3 regions of the Aquitalea sp. FG25 genome follow, and region 1 is predicted to be linked to each of the others. Evidence: predicted binding sites of a transcription regulator. Region 1 holds the regulator's gene; each other region holds the start of a gene.
What was found. Region 1 encodes FNR, which switches genes on or off when oxygen is low (the NO sensors DNR and NnrR bind a similar motif). Its sites were predicted from a motif close to TTGATNNNNATCAA; they were not measured.
Positions count from the first base shown of each region.

Region 2: ACODR9_RS16885 (universal stress protein) is a predicted target of FNR. The motif match lies at 948-961, and genes of this name have one in related genera.
Region 3: norV (anaerobic nitric oxide reductase flavorubredoxin) is a predicted target of FNR. The motif match lies at 882-895, and genes of this name have one in related genera.

Region 1 is NZ_JBMDJV010000016.1:77,965-80,231, reverse strand. It holds gene ACODR9_RS15085 (DUF1853 family protein) at 1-115, shown strand, start outside; gene ACODR9_RS15080 (flavodoxin family protein) at 112-762, shown strand; gene fnr (fumarate/nitrate reduction transcriptional regulator Fnr) at 704-1,450, opposite strand; gene hemN (oxygen-independent coproporphyrinogen III oxidase) at 1,563-2,267, shown strand, end outside.
Region 2 is NZ_JBMDJV010000019.1:69,456-71,722, reverse strand. It holds gene ACODR9_RS16890 (helix-turn-helix domain-containing protein) at 10-333, shown strand; gene ACODR9_RS16885 (universal stress protein) at 436-885, opposite strand; gene ACODR9_RS16880 (thioesterase family protein) at 1,004-1,429, shown strand; gene ACODR9_RS16875 (TerB family tellurite resistance protein) at 1,447-1,860, shown strand; gene ACODR9_RS16870 (AAA family ATPase) at 1,976-2,267, shown strand, end outside.
Region 3 is NZ_JBMDJV010000030.1:39,970-42,236, forward strand. It holds gene ACODR9_RS21095 (carboxymuconolactone decarboxylase family protein) at 1-176, shown strand, start outside; gene ACODR9_RS21100 (RrF2 family transcriptional regulator) at 276-731, opposite strand; gene norV (anaerobic nitric oxide reductase flavorubredoxin) at 992-2,267, shown strand, end outside.

The DNA.
Region 1 (2,267 bases):
GGGGGATGGTTACTGGGAAGAGGTTGCGCGCGGCTTTGTGGTGCCAACCGGCTGGCCGGAGCAGGCTGGCTTGCAGCAGCTCCTGGCCAGCATTGCCGGGTGCAGCCTCACATGAAGCAGTTGCTGATTGTGCATGCCAGCCAGACTGGCCACACCCTGCAGCTGGTTGAGGCCTTGTGTCGGCCCTTGCTTACGCTGTCGGCAGTGTTGCAGCTGCGCAGCATGCCGGCACAAGAGGCCACGCTGGATGACTTGCTGAGTGCCGATGGCATCGTGCTGGCAACGCCGGAAAATTTTGGCTATATGGCGGGCAAAATGAAGGATTTTTTCGACCGCACCTTTTACCCGGCACAGGAGCTTACTGCGGGCTTGCCCTACTTGATGCTGGTGTCGGCGGGGACGGATGGGCAGGGAGCAATTCAGTCCATGCGCCGCATTGCCACCGGCTATGGCTGGAAAGAGGTATTACCGCCGGTGCTGGCCTGCGGCGAAATCACGGCAGAGCATGTGGCGGCGGCGGAGCAGCAGGGGGAATACCTGGCTGCCGGCATGCTGATTGGCACGCTGGTAGGTGCGGTCAGCACACTGTCGCCAAAAGGTGTAGGTCTTCCGGTGAATGGTCGGTTCTTGCCCGAAGAGGCAAGATGCAAAAAGGGCGATGCGCCGCTTGCCGCAGCCATCGCCCCTGGAATGCACTGCCTGCTTACACGCCGTTGGCGTGGGTGCAGCCGGAAATCAGGTCTTTCAGTGCATCTGCCTTGATCAGCTGGATGTGCTTGTGGTCCACGCTCAGCCAACCTTGCTGCTGGAATTTCGACAGGGTACGGCCGACGGTTTCCAGCTTGAGGCCCAGGAAGCTGCCGATTTCTTCACGGCTCATCCGCAGGATGAAGTCATTGGCAGCAAAGCCACGGGTGGACAGGCGCTGGGACAGGTTCAGCAAGAAGGCAGCCAGACGTTCCTCTGCCTTCATGTTGCCCAAGAGCAGCATGACGTTCTGGTCACGCACGATTTCGCGGCTCATCAAGCGGAAAAAGTGATGCTGCAGGCTGGGGATGTCACGGCCCAGGCTTTCCATGCGGCCAAATGGCAGTTCGCATACTTCGCTGTCTTCCAGCGCGATCGCATCGCAACCGTGGACATTGGAGGAAATACCGTCCAGGCCCATGAGTTCGCCTGACATCAAAAAGCCGGTTACCTGCTCGCGGCCATCCTGGCTGGCGACGCTGGTCTTGAAGAAACCAGTGCGCACGGCAAACAGCGATTTGAATGTCTCGCCGCTGCGAAACAGGTACTCGCCGCGCTTAAGGCGGCGGCTCTGACGGATCACGGCATCCAGCTGCGTCATTTCGTCGCGGTTCAGCCCGATGGGCAGGCAGAGTTCGCGCAGGCTGCAGTTGGAGCAGGACACCTTCAGTGCGTGCAGAGTGTGTTGGTTTTGGTCTGACATCGAGTGTTTTGTACAACCCTGTAAAGAAGCTTGACCCTTGTCAAAGCGGAATTCACACGTTTTCCGCAAATTTACCAGTCCACCTGACGTTTGACTATCAATACCCGACGACATGCACACCACCCATCCGTTTTCGCCTACCCACTGTGAGTTCGACCGAGAGTTGATCGAACGTCTTGATGGCTCAGGCCCAAGATACACTTCTTACCCGACCGCAGACCGGTTTACCCCGGCGTTTGGCGAGAAGGACTATAAACACTGGCTGAAGCAACGCCACCTTGGCATGCATCAGAACGCAATATCATTGTACGTTCACATACCGTTCTGTAACACGGTTTGTTACTACTGCGGCTGTAACAAAATCATCACCAAGGATAAAACCCGCGCCGACCGCTATCTCGACTATCTGGAAAAAGAGATCAAGCTGGTTGCCGCCGCGCTTGGCTGCCGGGAAAAACTCATTCAGCTGCACTTTGGTGGCGGCACCCCCACCTTCCTGTCCGACGAGCAGCTGGACCGGTTGATGGCCATGCTGCGCGCGCACTTCGATTTTTTGCCGGAGGGAGAATATTCCATTGAGATCGACCCGCGCAAGGTCGGTCGCGAAACCGTGCATCATCTGGCGCGCCTGGGTTTCAACCGCATGAGTGTGGGCATTCAGGACTTTGATCCGCAGGTGCAGCAGGCGGTTAACCGGGTGCAGAGCGAAGAGGAAACGGTAGCGGTAATCGATGCCGCTCGCGAGGCCGGTTTCAAATCGGTCAGCGTGGACCTGATCTACGGCCTGCCACTGCAAACCCGTGAATCGCTCAAACGC
Region 2 (2,267 bases), on a different contig from region 1:
GAACAACCCATGAAACTCTTTGAAAAAATCACCAATCCGCGTGAAATCCGCCGCAAGCTTGGCCTTAACCAGCAAGAATTCTGGAGCCGCATTGGCGTAACCCAGTCTGGCGGTTCTCGCTATGAAAGCGGTCGCAACATGCCCAAACCAGTACGCGAACTGCTGCGTCTGGTTCACGTTGAGCAGATCGACCTGTCCAAGGTACGTCGCGAAGACTTCGAAATCGTCGAGTACCTGAAGGAAACCCACCCTGACCTGTACAAGAGCCTGCGCAAGGCAGTACGTGCCAAGATGGAAGCCCAGGAAGGCAGCAGCGAAGCCACCGCAAGCTAATTGTTGTTTTGGGCCAAAGGGCAGCAGCGCTCATCATGCAAGGTGAGCGCTGCTGCCCTTTTTCATGCCTGCCCGCCCCCAGAACCGGCCGGGCTGCTACGCTTACTCGCCGGCATTACGCACCAGCAACACCGGCACATCTGCCTGCTTGAGCAGGCCCTCGGCAACACTACCCATCAGGATATGCATCAAACCGCTCCAGCCGTGGGTTCCCATCACCACCAGGTCTGCACCCCAGCTATTGGCATCATCCAGCAGCACCGAGGCAATCTTGTCGCCCCAGCTTTCCAGAATCTTCACTTCCGGAGTCAGCCCCGCAGCCACAGCCTGCGCCTGCGCCTGACCCAACACCTGCTCGCCCGCCTGCTTGATGGACTTTTGCAGTTCTGCCGCGTCCAGAAATTCGGTACCGCCCCAGCCAAACTGGGCCAGATCCACCACGTGCACCAGCCGGATGGTGCTGTTCATGCTCTTGGCCAGCCGACATGCTTCGGCCAGGGCAAGGTTGGAAGTGTCGCTGTCATCCACCGGCACGAAAATGCGTTGGTACATAACCCTCTCCTTGTGTGTGTTGCTACTATGCATTCAGTCTATCAAACCATGCCCGCTAGCGGTTGATGCAGATTAAGACAGTCGATTAGACTGAACGTCATTTTATTCAGGTGAAATCATGGCCCGTATCAAGATTGCACTGCCAGAGCAGTTCATCTACCAGACAAGCATGGATGTCCGCATCGGCGACATCAACTACGGCGGCCACATGGCCAACGATGCCATTTTGCGGCTGGCACACGAAGCGCGCTTGCGCTGGCTCAAGAGCATGGGCTACAGCGAACTGGATGTCGAGGGTTCTGGCATTATCATGGCAGATGCTGCGGTAATGTACCGGGCCGAGGCCTTTCATGGTGACAGCCTGGTTTTCAATCTGGGCATCGCTGACCCCAACAAGTACGGGCTGGACATCGTCTACCAGGCTATCGATAGCAACAGCGGCAAAGAAGTGGCAAGATTGAAGACGGGAATCGTCTTTTTCGACTACCAGACCCGTCAGGTGGCAGTTATGCCGCCGGCCTTCGTCACAAGACTCAATCAATAACAACAGGGGATTCCGTGATGCGTCCATATCCAACCAATAGTCCGCAGGCTATTGCCCGTTTGCTGGCAATGTTCATGATTTCCGATGGCAATATGGATCCGCGCGAGCTGGACTTGCTGGAAGACGTCAACGTCTACGACCTTATCAACCTGCCTCGCAAACAGTTTGCCCAGGTGCTGGTCGACTACTGTGACGATATTTCGGATGAAGCAGAACAGGATGGCACCATCCATCTGCTGGACACTGACCGCATCGAAGCCATGCTGGCGGAAGTGACCGATCCGAACAAACGCATTCTCACCTGCGTACTGGCCATGGACATCAGCAAGTCTGACGGCACCATCAGCGATCCGGAAATCGTCCTGCTGCGCCACATGATGAAAGAGTGGAATATCAGCCTGGAAGATCTGGAACGCCAGTTCGTACGCTGAACCACAGACTGCGGATTCACGGCACGAGGGCTGTGAACCGTGCGCCCGGCAGTGTCAAAGCCGCCCCGGCTGCCCGTGGCGGCTTTAGTATTTGATAACAACAGGGCTAAGCCACATGAATACACGCTTTAGCGGCAGCGCACACTACGTTGCCACCGACGACCTGATGATGGCGGTGAATGCCGCAATTACCCTGCAACGTCCATTGCTGGTCAAGGGCGAACCTGGCACCGGCAAAACCATGCTGGCCGAAGAAATTGCCGCCAGCCTGGGACGCCCGTTGATCACCTGGCCGATCAAGTCCACCACCAAGGCCCAGCACGGCCTGTATGAATACGATGCGGTATCGCGCCTGCGCGATTCACAACTGGGCGACGCCAAGGTCCACGACATCAGCAACTACATCA
Region 3 (2,267 bases), on a different contig from region 1:
CATTGAACCGCCCGCACGAGCTGAAACTGCATGTGCGCGGTGCGCTGAACAACGGCTGCAGCAAAGAAGAAGTGGTAGAGGCCATCCTGCAAATTGCCATCTACTGCGGCGTACCCGCAGCGGTAGATGCCATGCGTATTGCCCGGGAAGTATTTGCCGAGCCCGCTGCAGATTAGGCCGGAATGCGGCGGTCTGGATGATGCCATGTTGAAACCCTGGCCTGCTGGCATTCCATCAGGTCAGGGCAGCTGGCATGACTGTTACTGAGCAACACATCAGGACATTTTTATTTCCCGGATTTCAATGCCCAAGGCATGCCCCAACCCTGCCGACGGCACCAGCAGGTCTGCCAGGGTGTGGCGGGACAACTCGGCGTAGAAAGCTTCCTGCGCCCCTTGCAGCACATTCATCAGACGGCATACCGAGGCGATGCGGCACTGGGAGTGCTGCGGGTCGAAACACTCCACCATGACGTTGTCGGTTTCCGCCGCCCGCACCAATTGGCCCAAGTTGACTTGGCGCGGCTCATCAGTCAGGCGTACCCCCCCTCCTTTGCCGCGCACCGTCAGCAAGTAGCCATGCTGGCCGAGAAAAAACACCACTTTGGTCAGATGACTGGCAGAAATATTATAAGCCTGGGCTATCTCGTTGATAGTCACCAGGCGATTGCCCGCGAGTGCGCTGTACATCATCACACGCAAGCAGTAGTCGGTAAAAGCCGTCAGTCGCACGATCTGGAGGGTCTCATGGGGTTGTTCACATCCGCACACCTGCAGACGGATTGGGCATTCATTCTAACCTGACGGCCCCCTGCCTGTAGCCGTGCTCACACCATTTCACTGCCCGGCCATGCCTTGCAGCGCTGCGCATCCACTCTGCGCTTGACCAACATCAAGCCAATCAATGATATCGATAAGATTCATTTACTATGAATGTTTTGCTCGATAAGATTCATTTCACACGAATCTTATCGAGCAAGGAGCTTTCCAGCATGGCCTTCATTGTTAAAAACAACATCCAGTGGGTTGGCAAACAAGACTGGGAACTACGCGAATTTCACGGCAGCGAATACAGCACGCATCGCGGATCCAGTTATAACAGCTACTTGATTAAAGAAGAAAAAATTGCCCTGATCGATACCGTCTGGGCGCCCTATGCCGAGAAATTTGTTGCCAATCTGGCCAAGGAAGTTGACCTGGGGGCCATCGATTACATCATCGCCAACCATGGCGAGATCGACCACAGTGGCGCCCTGCCGGCACTGATGGCGCGCATCCCCAATACCCCGATTTACTGTACGGCCAATGGTGAAAAGTCGCTGCGCGGCCATTATCACCAGGACTGGAATTTCCAGATCGTCAAAACCGGCGACAGCCTGGACCTGGGCAACGGCAAACAACTGGTGTTTGTCGAAATGCCAATGCTGCACTGGCCAGACAGCATGGCCACCTACTTGACCGACGACGCCGTGCTGTTCAGCAACGATGCCTTCGGCCAGCACTACGCCAGCGCCCAGATGTTTAACGACCAGTGCGATCCGATCGAACTGCAAGAAGAATGCATCAAGTATTACGCCAATATTCTTACCCCATTCAGCCCGCTGGTAACCCAGAAGATTCATGAGGTTCTGGAACTGAACCTGCCCATCGACATGATCGCCACCAGCCACGGCATTATCTGGCGCGACAACCCCACCCAGATTGTCGAGCAATACCTGCAATGGGCCGACAATTACCAGGAGAACCAGATCACCCTGGTTTACGACACCATGTGGAACGGAACCCTCATGATGGCCGAAGCCATTGCCGCAGGCATACGCAAGGCGGACCCAGAGGTTGTGATCAAGCTGTTCAACCTGTCCAACAGCGACAAAAACGACGTACTCACCCACGTATTCAAGTCCAAGGCCATTTTGGTTGGCAGCCCGACCGTCAACAATGTGATGTTGCCGCACGTGGCCGCCCTGCTTGAGGAAATGACCGGCTTACGCTTCAAGAACAAGGCCGCAGCATCGTTCGGCACGCACGGCTGGAACGGCGGCGCGGTGGAACGTATTGCCAGACGCCTGGACGATGCCGGTTTTCGTGTGCTCAATCCCGGAATCACTGCCGAATGGCGCCCTACCGACGATGCGCTCACCCAGGGCGTGCGCTTTGGCGAAACATTCATCGAACAATTGGCAAGTACCGGACAGAGTACGGCAAATACGGCGGGCAGCTGCGCGGGGAGCGACAAGATGCGCTGCAAAACCTGCTCGTGGATCTACG